2 regions of the Paenibacillus sp. FSL R10-2771 genome follow, and region 1 is predicted to be linked to the other one. Evidence: riboswitches for the same ligand, from Rfam matches in the RefSeq annotation. Region 1 holds a riboswitch; the other holds the start of a gene.

Region 1 (7,482 bases):
CTGCCTGATGCTATGGAAGCGCCGACTCCGGTAAGTGCATACCTTCACTCGGCTACCATGGTTAAGGCGGGGATCTATCTGGTGGCGCGGCTCACCCCTCTATATGCCGGAGCATCCGAGTGGTTCTGGCTCGTTTCTGTCACAGGACTGGTAACTTTGATCTATGGTTCGTTCAAAGCCATCCGGCAAACGGATCTCAAGGCCTTACTCGCGTACTCCACGATCAGTCAACTCGGATTGATCATGTCTTTGCTGGGACTCGGGTCGGCGGCAGCCTTCTTTACCGGCACGGGGGATGCGGTTTTTTATACGATGGCTACTACTGCAGCGCTCTTTCATCTCATTAATCATGCTGTATTTAAAGGCAGTCTGTTTATGGTTGTGGGCATCATTGACCACGAGACGGGTACCCGTGATCTGCGCAAGCTTGGAGGGCTTATGTCTCTCATGCCAGTCACCTTCTCTGTCGCATTGATCGGGGCGTTCTCCATGGCTGGATTGCCGCCATTCAGCGGATTCCTTAGTAAAGAAATGTTCTTCACCTCTATGCTTAATATCCGGGAGTTTGACATCCTGAGCTCAGGATACTGGACGCAGCTCTTTCCGGTAATTGCCTGGATTGCCAGTGTGTTTACCTTTGTATATAGCATGATTTTTGTCTTCAAGACCTTCCGCGGCAAGCTGAGGGAAGACAAACTGGATAAAATTCCGCATGAAGCTCCACTGGGTCTCTTGCTGTCACCGGTGATTCTAATTTCACTTGCTGTAGTGTTTGCATTCTTCCCTGACCTGGTCTCTGCTACGCTGATTGAACCGGCAATGTCTTCCATCCATACGGGGATACTCGCACCGGAAGAAGCTTTTGAAGTTTCTATTCATTTCTGGCATGGCTGGACACCGGAAATCTTCATGACCCTCGGCGTTATAGCCGCAGGTACACTGTTATTTAGAATCTATACCCGGCTGCGGGTACTGGACCGCGAAGCAAGCGGACGCAATACGCTGAACCGTATGTATGACTTCTCGCTAAGACTGCTGGAGAATGGTTCAAGACGTTTGACTGATGCCTATATGACTGGTTCCAATCGCCATTACCTGCTCTATATTTTCAGCTTTTTCATCATTTCGTTACTCACAGTTCTGCTGCGGCAGTCAGGCATAAGCTTTGGCATGGATCAGTATGCCTCATTGTCTTTTTATGAAACGGCTGTTGTAGCAGCAATGCTGTTGGCTGCCTTTGCTGTTCCATTTGCCAAGTCACGTGTTAACGCGATTCTTTTCACCGGTGGTGTAGGGTACATGGTGACGCTGCTCTTCGTTCTTTTCCGGGCACCGGATCTTGCACTCACCCAAATGATTATAGAGACCGTATCGGTCATTCTGTTCCTTCTTTGTTTCCGGTATTTACCTAAGCTGAAGAAGCAGAGGGAGCCGCTGCGCTTTAAGCTGCCCAATCTGATCATAGCGCTTGGAGCCGGCATTACAATGACGTTGATCGCTCTGGCGGCTATGGGTACCAGTCCTTTTGAACCTATCTCCGAGTTTTTCCTGAAAGAAAGCTATAACCTGGCTGGCGGCAAGAATGTTGTCAACGTCATCCTGGTAGATTTCCGCGGGTTTGATACCTTGTTTGAAATCATGGTGCTCGGCATCGCCTCACTGGCCATTTATGGTCTGATTCATCTGAGAATGGAGGAGGAGCTCCCGCCGCTCCAACCCGCCAAAAAAGAAAAATTGCCGCTGCGCAGCAATGACGTTATTCTGCAGACGATGTCCAAGGGGATTGTCCTCATTATTCTGATATTCTCCCTGTATCTGTTCTTTGCCGGACATAATCATCCGGGGGGAGGCTTTATCGGGGCTTTGATGACTTCTGCTGCGCTGATCCTCATTACAATCGCATTTGGAATGGATCAGGTACGTAAGGTGCTCCCTGTGAATTACCGGCTGCTTACAGCTTCCGGACTCCTGCTGGCTATTCTAACAGCGTCAGGCTCATTCCTGTTTGACGCTCCTTTTCTAAGTCATGCTTTCGGCCATTTTCATCTGCCAGTGCTTGGCGATACGGAGCTGGCGACTGCCGTCCTGTTTGACCTTGGCGTATACCTGGCCGTGGTCGGTGTGACGATGAACATCATTTTATCGATCGGAGGGGAAAAGAAATGGAACTCCTAATGGCGGTTGCGGTCGGCATTCTCTTCACGATCGGTGTGTACCTGATTCTGTCCAAAAGCCTGCTGCGCATTGTGCTGGGAACCTCCCTGCTGACGCATGGTGTCCATCTGCTGCTGCTCACAATGGCCGGGCTCAAAAAGGGTGCAGCCCCTGTGCTGGGCAAAGCGGATACTTATGTTGATCCGCTGCCGCAGGCATTGATTCTAACCTCCATAGTTATCAGCTTTGGGGTTACAGCCTTCTACTTCGTACTCGCGTACCGGTCTTACCAGACGCTGGGTACTGACGAAATTGACAGCATTAAGGAGGACAACGAATGAGCAATCTATTGGTACTCCCGATTCTCATTCCGCTGACTACGGCTGTCATCCTGATTTTTCTCAAAGAGAAGATCCGGCTTCAGCGCGTGATTAGTGCGCTCAGCGGTCTGCTGAACATTCTGGTTGCAGTGCTGCTGGTTTCACGTGTCCACTCTGAGGGCATACAGACCTTGCAGATGGGGGGCTGGGCTCCTCCGTACGGGATTGTATTTGTAGGTGATATGTTTGCTGTGTTGCTGGTAATGATGGCTTCGATCGTCAGCTTTGCGATTCTGTGCTACTCTTTCAGCAGCATTGGAGAGAAGCGGGAGCGGTTCTATTATTATACGTTCTTTCAGTTTTTGCTGGTCGGGGTATACGGCTCATTTCTTACCGGGGATATTTTCAACCTGTTTGTCTTTTTTGAGGTTATGCTGATTTCTTCTTATGCGCTCATCTCACTCGGAGGGACCAAGCTTCAGCTAAGAGAAACATCGAAATACCTGCTCATTAATATCGTATCCTCGACACTGTTTGTAGCAGCGGTAGCTTATCTCTATGCAGCAGTAGGAACACTCAACATGGCACACCTGTCCCAGCGTATCGCTGAAGCGGGACAAGGCGGCGTGCTTAATGTGATTGCTGTTTTGTTCCTGATTGTATTTTCCCTAAAGGCAGGGCTGTTCCTGTTCTTCTGGCTTCCAGGGTCATACAGTGCGCCTCCGGCGGCTGTTAGAGCGTTGTTCGGTGCACTGCTGACCAAAGTGGGACTCTATGCAATCATCCGTACCTTCACGCTGCTGTTTGTTAACGATCCCGGCTTCACCCATGACTGGATTGCCTGGATGGCTGCTGCTACCATGATTCTGGGCAGCCTGGGGGCAGTCGCTTATAAGGATATCCCGAGGATTCTGAATTATAACATCATTATCAGCGTTGGATTTGTAGCCTTTGGACTCGCTGCAGGGACTGCAGATTCACTGAATGGGGCGGTCTTCTATCTGCTGCACGATATGCTGGCCAAGGGACTCATGTTTATTCTGGGCGGGATGATTATATCCGCAGCCGGAACTGACCGGCTAGGCAGTATGGGCGGGATGATTAAAAGGTATCCGTTCATCGGCTGGATGTTCTTTATCCTTGCTCTTGCCCTGACAGGTATTCCGCCGCTGAGCGGGTTTGCCGGCAAGATTCTGATCATCCGCGGAGCTCTGGCTGAGGGAATGCTGACGTTGTCCTTAATTGGACTAGGATCGAGCTTACTGGTGCTGTATTCCCTGATGAAGGTGTTCAGGCTGGCGTTCTGGGGAAATGAACCGGTGAATGAATTGCCTAGAGTGAACTTGAAGGCTGCATCGGCTATTGCCGCCGGACTCCTGCTGCTTGTGATTGCTATGGGGGTCGGTGCCGAGTCCGTCTATGCTTATGTATCGCAGGCAGGCGAGGTTTTGGCGTCACCTGCGCGGTACATTGAAGCCATAATGAAGGAGTAGAGAAGATGGCCCTACAATTCCTCTTAAATCTGTTGATTGCCTTTCTGTGGATGGCGATAAATAACGATGGCTCTGGCTCAAGCTTCATAGCCGGCTACGTCATCGGTATTATATTATTGCTGATTTTGACGAAATCCCTGGCCCGGACCCGGCCATTCTATCTCATACGTATATGGGCTATACTGAAGCTTCTGCTGATCTTTGCCCGTGAACTTACGGTCTCGAATTTCGTGGTCATCGGCCATATCATCCGTCCAAAGCTGGCTATACGTCCCGGTATCTTTGCTTATGAGACTGCCTTGACCTCGGCTTGGGAGGTTACGCTGTTATCGTGCCTGATCTGTCTGACGCCGGGAACCCTGACTCTTGATGTTTCGAAGGATGGCAGGACGCTGTACATTCATGCACTTGATATTAAAGATGCAGAGCTGCTTGTCGCGCAGATTAGAGGCACTTTCGAACAAGCGATTATGGAGGTGACCCGGTAATGATCCAAGTTATGCTAACCGTGGCAATGATCATTCTGGCGCTGGCGATGCTGGCATGCCTGTTCCGTCTCCTGAAAGGGCCAACCCGATCAGACAGGGTTGCCGCGCTCGATACGATAGGCATTCATGTACTCGCAATGATCACTGTTTTCTGTATGCTGCTGGATACCCAGGACTTTCTTGAAGTTATTCTGGTTATCGGTATTCTGACGTTTATTGGAACAACGGCACTGGCCAGATATATTGAACGGGGAGCCGTTATAGAGGATGGAGGGAACCCGAATGACAGGTGAACTGATTAGCTCCATTCTTGTGGTGATGGGTGCAGTCTTCTGCGGCTTAAGTGCCTTCGGCTTGGTCCGGCTGCCTGATGTGTACCTGCGTTCACATGCGGCCACCAAAAGTGCAACCTTCGGGGTGCTGTGTCTGCTGACAGGAGGCTTCCTGTACTTTTGGTTTAAAGACGGAACGGTTAATATCAAGCTGCTGCTGGCGATTGTTTTTGTATTCATCACTTCACCGGTGGCAGGCCATTTAAATGGCCGGGCAGCCTACCGTTCCGGAGTTCCCTTATGGAAGGGAAGCATACAGGATGATCTGAAGGTCCTGGGGGAAGAGCGTCAGGAAACGTCTGCAAAATAATACTTAATCGCTGAATTCCTTATAGGAAGCGGGGGAACCAGGTTATATGGGGTGAATCTCGGGATAGACGAGTAGGGCTACTTTCAGGCCCGAATCCGGCAGCTAACCCCGCAAGCGTTCATGAGAGGATGCACTGTTTATGCCGCATATTGAAGTGAATGGAACGTCGCTGTATTACGAGATGTCGGGCAACGGTCTGCCCATTGTTTTTATTCATGATTATTCGACCTCCCATCATCTGTTTGAGCCGCAAGCGGATTATTTCAGCAAGCGTGCGAAAGTAATCGTATTCGATTTAAGAGGGAACGGGCAGTCCGGTAAAATGGATGTGGAGATTAGTCGGATCGTAGACACACAATGTGAAGATTTGAAGCTGTTATTGGACGCTTTATCTGTAGAGAAGGCTGTGATCGTAGCTTGTTCCAGTGGTGCTGTGCTCGCCCAGCTCGACAGACCGCACGAAGGAAATTGCAGCAGAGTATGGTGCGGTCATTTATGACTTTGAATGGATCGGTTGTTCAAGGAACTGAACAGTGAGGGAAGGGTAACCTCAAGCCTCCGGCGAAACCGGCGGGTCCGGCGGGACTGCAATATCCAGTGGATCGGCCCGTTGCATAAGTATTTGGCGGCGGAGGGCCCACGCTGGAGAGCAATATATGTACCACGCACTTCATGAAGAAGCACTCAAATATTACGACAAGTTTCTGGAGACCGGTCAAGGCAGGATCGAGGACAATATCCGGATGGATCTACGGCCAACTGCCTTCGCAGGCAGTTGGCCGTTTTTGATGCGAAAAAACGCAAATAAGTAATTTCACACATTTATTTCGTGGAACACGAATACTATTAAAATATATAAGTCCACTAGAAAGAGGAGAGATGTTATGGTTCGCCATTACACGCAGCTGGAATTGATCACGATATCGAAATTACCTCCGACCACAGTGAAGAGATGGCTAGAGTATTTCTCTTATTTTGTAGCCGCGACCCGTCAGGGAGACCAGGTGCTTTACCCTTATGAAACTTTGAAACTACTGAAGCGGATCAGTGAACTGCGTGCAGAGCGTTACCATCTCAGTACCATTGTTCGTCTGCTGATTGAAGACGGCTTTCCGATGTATGGCAAAGAGGACAAGAAGGAGTTGCAACCTCCTCCGCCAATGGAGAAAATCAGCGCCGAGCCGAAGAAGCCGGACAGACAGCAGCTGCTTGTTGCTTCCCTGGCGGCGCTTGCCGATGAGCTTAACCGGATTGCGGATCATCTTAACCACTTGAAGGTGCAATAAATACATTCCGGACCGAATTCAATGAGCGGCAGCTTCATGGTTTGAGCTTGTCCATTTTGCTTAGACTCAGCCACTGCCCCCGCGTAACCGAGGTATCGGGAGTAATGCCCAGATGCGCGGACATTAGACGTGATTTATGAGGTGGTGAAATCCGGTTGGAACTTAAGATACCGGATGATTATCAAGAGGAATCATGAACGATACTGTCGTGCCCCTGCCCGGTTCACTCTGGATAAGAAGACCCTGGCCATACCGCTGAACCAAACGGCGGTTGGTATTCCTTAAGCCGATTCCCCCGGTGTTATGCCGGGTAAGGCTTAGGAGGTTCTCAATCTCGGCAGCCGGAATCCCTTTGCCATTATCTATAATCTGTACACAGGCGCCAGCTTCCGCCTGATATATGCGCACCACCAGTTCGCCGCCCTTCGCCCGGCTCAGCAATCCATGTCTTACTGCATTCTCAACGAGCGGCTGGATGGACAGCGGAGGAAGCTTGAAACGGAGAGCGGGCTGGATCTCCCACACCACAGTTAACCTGTCTCCAAAACGGACTTGCTCAATGAATAAATAGGATTTCACCAGGGAAATTTCATTCTCCAGATCCACCAGCTGATTCGTATTAATGAAATCAACGCTATACCGCAAGTAATCTGCAAATGCACCCGCTACATTACGCATCTGTTCCATATCAAATTCACTCAGGGCCATAATGGAGTTGATGGTGTTGAATAAGAAATGCGGTTTGATCTGGGCCTGCAAGTAGGCTGTTTCCATCCGCAGACTTTGGTCAATCGATTGTTTCAACGAAATTAATGCCTGCACTCTGTACTTCAGCTCTAATCTTTCAACAGGTTTGGTTACATAGTCATTGGCTCCATGTAAGAATTCTGTATATGACTCTTCTGAAATCGAATGGGTAATTAACAAGAGTATCGGCAGCTCCGTAATATCAAAATGTTGTCTGACCTGCTTGGTAAGCTCATATCCTGACATTTGCGGCATTTTCACATCGGCAATTAACAAATCCCAGGAAGCAGAGCGGATCAGTTCAAGGGCTTCATCGGCACTGGAGACCGCAGTTAATCTGTAATTTTCTTCA
Region 2 (7,482 bases), 5.9 Mb from region 1:
TTCCGTGCAGCCTGTTCAGCCAGCTGAATCGCTCTCTTGACCATGTTCCCGGCGTCAACTGCCCGGATTCCGCCCCAGCCTTCCTGCTCTACCGTTTCATAAAATCCAAGCTCCTTGGCCAGCTCTGTCTTCAGTTCCTCCGACATCATGCCCCGTCTTCTGCGGCTCATTACGGATTCCTCCCTGTATGCTATTGGATGATGAGCTACTGCTTATGTAGTATGCGGCCAAGGGGCACAGGTCATGCAGCGGAAAAACAAAAAACAGCCCCCCTGCAGGGAGACTGTCCGTGACGCTAAGCTTTAATATACATAATCCGCATCTGCCCATCGTCTTCGGTAACTGTGATTTCCACAGATTCAGTAAGGATATCGGCATAGCTATAGGAGACTCGCTTGAAGGTTTGCTGCTCCTGATCCAGTTTGACAATAAATACAGAAGGGTACGTTTCTTCCAGGACACCGGTACGTTCAACGGTCTTGCGACGACCACCGTTAGCCCGCAACGTGATCTTATGACCGACGTGAGCTTCGAGACTGCGTTTGATTTCCAACAGCGCGTTATTAGCCATTGCCTGACGACCACCTCTTTCCTTGTCCATTATACAACTTTTCACAATCATTGTCAAAGCAAATAAATAATTATAGATGATGCTAAAATAGTTGTCAACGGAATTTTTTTAGAAGCAAGTAGTCCCGGCTTAAGCGCCTTGTTATCGGTAATGCTGAACGCAAATCTGCCCATGAAAAAAGGAAGGATAAGCCGGATCGCTTATCCTTCCTTCTCTATATCCGCCGCTACAGCACCGAAGGCGCCACCTTCAGGGTAGCAAGATTCTGCAGCCGGGGCATCCCGATACGGAAGCTCCCGCGGGTCTCAATTCCACCCATTCCCTGGTTGCCGCTGATGGTATGGTTCAATACATCGCTCAAATTGACCGTATCGCGGATCGATGTGAATGAAGCCTTGGCCGCAATATAGACGGGGTCCAGGGCATGAATGAGTATTCTTCCCGGTGAGCTGGCGAAATTCGCCCCTGTGCCCAGCAGCGCCTCGAAATGCGACTGGCAGGCCCCTGCAACAATCGTCAGGGCGTCGAAATTCCGCTCATACTCCCGGGCAACCTGGATAGCCGCAACAAAATTCTGTGAATTTTTGTAGCTGCTCAAGCTGTAGAGATCATAACCCTGCTGTTGCTTAAGTACTCCGTCATGACCGGTAATCACCACGATATCCGGACGCACACGGGGCAGCAGCCGGTATAAGGTCTCCGCCATTTTGGACTCATGAATATGATGCCCTTCGGCGGGTATGCGCAACTGCTCATACAGACTCAGGCTTTTCTTCAGGTAAAGCGCATCGCCATCCAAATGCAGCACCTTACCCGGCACTTCAAAGTAAGCAGCTTCCTTGGGAGATTGGGTCCAGGTCCCGGATACACTCTCTCCGCTGCGCTGGCTCTGCTCCTGACGGTCTTTGCGCAGCCAGCTCAGGGATTCTATGGCTTTGATCTGCGCCTGCTGCCCCCGCTCTGTAATCCGGGTAGGAGGCACCTGCACCAGATCATCCAGCGGAGAGTCCGCCAGCAACCGGAATTCCGTCCCCTTGATGACGGCTTTATTCTGCACTATATTCTCTACCCGGAAAGTCACATCGCCGCCATAAGATTTACGTATGACCAAGTCTCCTAAATTCATTACAACACCACCTCTACCCCATGTTATGGGCAAAGGTCCCGGTTGGTTCATCACCCGGAGTGTTTTCTGCTGATTATACGATTCCTGCAGCCAGCAGGACAGCGCTTAGCCGCGCATATTCCTCCAGGCTAAGTGTCTCTCCGCGGCGGGACGGCTCTATCCCTGCTTCAGCCAGCAGGGCCTCCAGACGCTCACGCCCCTCTTCAGCGAAGTAGCGGGCCTTCAGGTTATTGGCGATCGTCTTGCGCCGCTGGGTGAAGGATGCCTGGACAACATCGAAGAAATGCTTCTCGTCGGCAACTTCAACCGGAGGACGCTCTCTGACCTTCAGACGGATGACGGCTGATTCTACATTCGGCTGCGGAATGAACACTGTCCGGGGTACCATGCAGACCAGCTCGGGCTCGCTGTAATACTGGACGGCAATACTAAGACTTCCGTACTCTTTGCCCCCAGGAGAAGCAGCCATACGTTCGGCAACTTCCTTCTGGATCATAACGACTATGTTATCAAGCGGCAGCTTCTCTTCCAGCAGCTTCATGAGAATCGGGGTCGTCACATAATACGGGAGGTTGGCTACTACGCTAACCCGGTCCACACCGGCAAAATCTTCGGCAAACAGCTCCTGCATGTTGACCTTCAGTACATCATCATTGCGGATCTTTACATGGGGATAGGGTGACAGGACATCCCTGAGGATCGGGATCAGTCTGCGGTCAATCTCCACCGCTGTGACCGCTCCTGCTGTCATCGCCAGCCTTTCCGTCAGGGCTCCGATACCCGGGCCAATCTCCAGTGCGCCTGCTGCAGAATCCAGACCTGCGGCATCGACAATTTTGTCCAGAATATTCTGGTCGATCAAAAAGTTCTGGCCCAGGCTTTTTTTGAACGAAAACCCGTACCGCTGTATGATTGCTTTGGTTCTAGTTGGGGATGAGATATTCAGAGTGTCGCTCATGAAGTAATGCCTCCCTGATCAATTTGGGCGAGAGCGCGCGCGAACTCTTCGCGTGTAATACCGAACATCGCCAGACGCTTGTACAGCTGCTTGCCGTTGCAATAACCGATACCCAGCAGATTGCCAAGCTGCATTCTTCTCTCTGCTGCCTGTGCGTGTACCATCATACCTGCGGCCATAAGATCATCCAGCCCGATTACAGCCGGTGCCCCTTCAAAAGAAGTGTGGACATGCTCCAGCGCATGGCGGATGGCCTCAGGCGAGGCATTCTCCACACCTATATCCCCTTTGCGGGTAGCATCCTTCTCCGGAATGAATGCGTGCTTGCATCCGGGTACCTTGGAGGAGACAATTTTGCGAATTCGCTCTCCGGCATGATCGGGATCCGTGAGGATGATAACCCCTCTGCGTTCCATGGCTAATGTAATCTTCGCAATGACCTTGCGGTCCACTGCGGAACCGCCTGTTTCAATCGTATCCGCTTCTACGGCCCGCTTAACGGCCACGGTATCGCTTTTACCTTCGACGACAATTAATTCTTTAATCATAAATAATTTACTCCCTTACTCTAAAACGCAAAAAGAAGAGGATTCGCTCCCCTTCTTTTTGGCTAAAGAATGTATAAGTGATGAGCGGCAGCTCTCTAAATTCCGTAAGTGCTACCCCCACTATATCTTATAAACCGCTAATTTGCAAAAGACTTGCCGCTTAGTTAAGCTCCGGCTTCACAGGTCCAATCACATAGATGGTCCGCGACTTCCGGCCGAAATTACGGGCATGGCTCAGTGAATCGTAGTAAACATCCACCTTGTTGCCTTTAATGGCACCGCCGGTATCCTCTGCTCGGCGAAACCCTAATCCCTCAATGTACACCCACCAGCCAATTGGTATTACATTCGGATCCACTGCAATAGTGCGGCCTTCCGTTACGCGTGTGCCGGAGGCGGTGCGTGTTCCAATTCCCGGTTCTTCCGATGAATAAGCCGTCATGGATACGTTTTTGATCATTTTTTTGTATTCAAAATCTACGCCTGCCTTGCTCGTGACGTTGTTGCTCTTCGCACTGACTTTGGATGATTTGGAGGTTGTTGTTGCTTTGGATGTAGTTGCAGCAGCTACAACAGGCTTCGGAACCGCTTTGGTACCGACAGCAATAACCTTATCTTTGGTTACCGTCTGAACTTCCTTGCCGACCATATTCATGGAGACTAGCTCCCCATCCTGATATATCTTCTCGATATGCTGGATGATCGCGCCCGGCTTGCCTGCCTGTGCAACTCTTACGTCTCCCTTATACAGAGAGGGGTCTGCGGTTTTGATGACCTTAAAAGGCAAGTTTACTGTCCGCTGTACGGTCTGCTTGGTAATACGGACAATCTTGACTTCCATGTCGGGTGTGACTGCGGTATCAAGCGAAGGGAAAATCTTGTCATTGCCCTCCAGGCTGTAACCCAGCTTGGTAATGGCATCTCCGAGCGAATCCTCGGTGGTGTATATGGTCTTGGTTGCACCGTCTGCAGTAAGCACAAGCTTCTGCGCACGGGTGATTACGACACGGTCGCCGTCTTGTATTTCATCACTAAGGCCAATAGATAGCTCATCATACGGCTGCAGCGAAATTTGTTCCTTTGCCAGCACATCACTGAGCAGCGCTTCCCGCGTCTCCAGTGTCTGTACCTGTCCGTCTATAACTAAAATAATTTCTTTATTACTCTGACCGTGTACGTACAGCAGAATTAACAGTGCGATAACAATCGATATCACACCTGCAAGTGAAAGTACGCGAGGATTCACTTGCTTCAACCGTAATGCGAAAGACCTGCTGGATGATTGCGAATCATGGGATACCTCTGGTTGGAATACGCCCACTCTCTCCATCCTCCTTACATAGCCCCGTCGTCCAAGTTATATCAAGGTGACTGCATCATTTCTGACGAAACTAGGTTTGAGATTGCAACAGGATACGCCCGCATTGCTCCAGCGTTTCCTGCTCATGGATCGCCTGCTCGGCATAGCTACTCCGGATATCTGTTATATAACAGTATGCCGGGAACATCCGCATTATTCAAAACAAAAAAAAGCCCAAAAAAGAGTTCACAGAGGACTCTTTCGTGGCTTCTCCGGTGTCGAATACGCGGGAATGTTTATGCACGAGGTTTCCTCTCTTACTTGCGCTTACGGGGTTAGCTGTCGGGTTCGGGCATAAGAGAGACGCCCTATCTCAGGTCACCCGCTCACGGCGGTTGCCCTCAAATTCACCCCAAAGACCACGTGAAGAAATCAAATAAAGTCTGCGGCAATTCTGTGTTGTACTCTATGTACGGGCATGCGGCAGGGCATTTATTGGTTCCCCCGTTCTCCATACGGAGACTCAGCGAGACGATCCATGAAATAGTGACTGTCACAGTAACAACAGCTCACTGCACTGAAAAGATGATATCCTGTTTTGATACATGTTGTAAAGGACGATTCAACCACGTTTACGTAAAAAAATGATTAAAATATTGTAATATTCAGCCGTTTTTAGACTATAAAAGTTTAATATATCGGCTATACTTCATTTTTCACCGCTTTTTCTCCCGTTTTCAGACAATCCCAAATCGTTCCAGTGCGTTCGCATACGTAATTTCCGCCAATTCCTGTAAATCAATCCCTTTTATTGCCGCAGCTGCCTCCGCTACCAGTCTTACATGTGCGGTCTCATTCCGCTTGCCGCGGAAGGGGTGCGGAGTCAAATATGGGGAGTCCGTTTCGATCAGCAGCCGGTCCAGAGGAGTCTGGGCGAGCACCTCTTTGGGCACCCTGGCATTCTTAAACGTAATCGGTCCGCCGAAGGACAAATGGAAGCCGAGATCCAGACACATTTTGGCGCTTTCCCAGCTGCCGGAGAACGAATGCATCACCCCTCCAACCTCACCCGCTTTTTCCTCCCGCAGAATCCGGATTACATCCTCGTGGGCATCGCGGTTATGGATACAGATTGGCATCTTCAGTTCACGAGCCAGGCCAATTTGCTTGCGGAATACCTCATGCTGCACATCCTTAGGAGAGGTGTCCCAATAATAGTCAAGTCCGATCTCACCGATGGCCACTACCTTGGGATGACTGCAAAGCGAAGCGATCCATTCGAGGTCGCCCTCCTTCATACTGAATGCATCCTGTGGATGCCAGCCCACCGCTGCATAAATATAATCATATTTCTCTGCGAGCTCCATCGTTGTCGGAATCGTCTCCCGGTTGAAGCCGATATTGATCATTTTACTGACTCCGGACTCCAGCGCCCGGGCGATTACCTCCTCGCGGTCCTCGTCGAATTGCGGAGCATCCAGATGGGTATGTGTGTCGAATAACTGCATTATATTTCATCCTTTCCGCCTTGATTTCTATGATGAATTACAAGTATTTTAGGTTATTTTGCAAAAATATCTGCGATGGAGGGCGGCAGCTGTGAAAGGGCTTTCTGCAGCCTGTCCTGCGGGAAATAGAGATGGTATCTGCCTCGGTGAATCCCGCTGATTGAGCGTACAATATCCGATACCTCTGAGATCTCCCGCAGCTTATCATGACGGTCCAGAAGCAGAATCTGTTTGCTGTCAAAAGCATCCCCCGGACGGAATACATCATAAGGAAGATCTGTCGGAAAATCGATTTCCAGATCATAATCAGCACGCAGTCCGGCACCGGCAAAGCTGCGGCGGATTTCGTCAATTGTCTCTGTATCCAGATGCTCCATCTCCACATATTTATACAGTTTACGATGAATAAACCGGCTGCACAAGTCGCTTAAAATTTCATCTTTCTCCAGCGTCCACTGCATGAAGGCTGTCTGCATCAATGCCTCATCCAGCAGCAGGTACTGCTCCACCGTTACATCCCCGCGGAACAAATCACTTAGCGGCTCAATCATGAACCGGAAACCATAATCCTCCTGCACCAGCTCCTTGGCTCTGCGGAGAATCTGGCGCAGAATAATTTCCGAGCTGCGTGTTACCGGATGGAAATAGACCTGCCAGTACATCTGATAACGTGACATCAGGTAATCCTCAATCGCATGCATCCCGGATTCTTTAACAACTACCCGGCCGTCATAGGGGCGCAGCATCCGCAGAATCCGGTCAATGTCAATGGTTCCGTAATTTACCCCTGTATAATAGGCATCACGCAAAAGATAATCCATCCGGTCCGCATCCAGCGGCCCCGACACCAAATTGACAACAATTTCATGCTCATACGTTTTGGAGATCACAGAGGCTACTTTATTGGGGAAATCCTCAGCTACATCACGCAGAATAGTGGTGATTTCCGTATCCTCCAGAATGATCCGGCAGGTCCAGTCCTCATGATCCATTTCAAAAGCTTCTTCTATAGAATGGGAAAACGGGCCATGTCCCAAATCATGCAGCAGCGCCGCACACAGGGTAAGCAGACTCTCCTCAGGCATCCAATCCTTATATCCGCTCCGTTCAAACTGCGATATAATCCGCCGGGTAATTTCATAAACACCAAGCGAATGGGAAAACCGGCTGTGTTCTGCGCCATGGAAAGTCAGATAAGAGGTACCGAGCTGGCGGATGCGCCGCAGACGCTGGAACTCCTTGGTGTTAATCAGACGCCAGATAATGGTGTCCTGGACGTGAATGTAGTTATGAACCGGATCTTTAAATACCTTCTCTTCTGTCAGCGGTTGCTTCATGAGATCAACTCCTTTGAATAATATCCATAGAAATAGGGTGGAATTACAGTTATAATAATAAATATTGTCGTACTTTGTCGAATTATGACAATTTAGCAATTTACAAATCGACAAATATTTTCGAGGTTCTTTTT

Evidence for each region. A riboswitch is a leader RNA that binds a small molecule or an ion and turns the genes downstream of it on or off. The one in region 1 is predicted to bind cyclic di-AMP.
Region 2: linked by a shared signal. The riboswitch ahead of NSU14_RS32210 (3D domain-containing protein) and the one ahead of NSU14_RS06560 (alpha/beta fold hydrolase) in region 1 are both predicted to bind cyclic di-AMP.

The regions. Positions count from the first base shown of each region.
Region 1 is NZ_JBBOBM010000001.1:1,547,507-1,554,988, forward strand. It holds gene NSU14_RS06530 (Na+/H+ antiporter subunit A) at 1-2,175, shown strand, start outside; gene NSU14_RS06535 (Na(+)/H(+) antiporter subunit C) at 2,163-2,495, shown strand; gene NSU14_RS06540 (Na+/H+ antiporter subunit D) at 2,492-3,967, shown strand; gene NSU14_RS06545 (Na+/H+ antiporter subunit E) at 3,973-4,455, shown strand; gene NSU14_RS06550 (Na(+)/H(+) antiporter subunit F1) at 4,455-4,748, shown strand; gene mnhG (monovalent cation/H(+) antiporter subunit G) at 4,738-5,097, shown strand; cyclic di-AMP (ydaO/yuaA leader) riboswitch at 5,096-5,229, shown strand; gene NSU14_RS06560 (alpha/beta fold hydrolase) at 5,237-5,596, shown strand; gene NSU14_RS06565 (MerR family transcriptional regulator) at 5,982-6,383, shown strand; gene NSU14_RS06570 (histidine kinase) at 6,546-7,482, opposite strand, start outside.
Region 2 is NZ_JBBOBM010000001.1:7,429,980-7,437,461, forward strand. It holds gene NSU14_RS32185 (small, acid-soluble spore protein, alpha/beta type) at 1-170, opposite strand, end outside; gene veg (biofilm formation stimulator Veg) at 296-571, opposite strand; gene yabG (sporulation peptidase YabG) at 798-1,697, opposite strand; gene rsmA (16S rRNA (adenine(1518)-N(6)/adenine(1519)-N(6))-dimethyltransferase RsmA) at 1,771-2,655, opposite strand; gene rnmV (ribonuclease M5) at 2,652-3,203, opposite strand; gene NSU14_RS32210 (3D domain-containing protein) at 3,364-4,524, opposite strand; cyclic di-AMP (ydaO/yuaA leader) riboswitch at 4,813-5,042, opposite strand; gene NSU14_RS32215 (TatD family hydrolase) at 5,241-6,011, opposite strand; gene NSU14_RS32220 (HD domain-containing protein) at 6,065-7,348, opposite strand.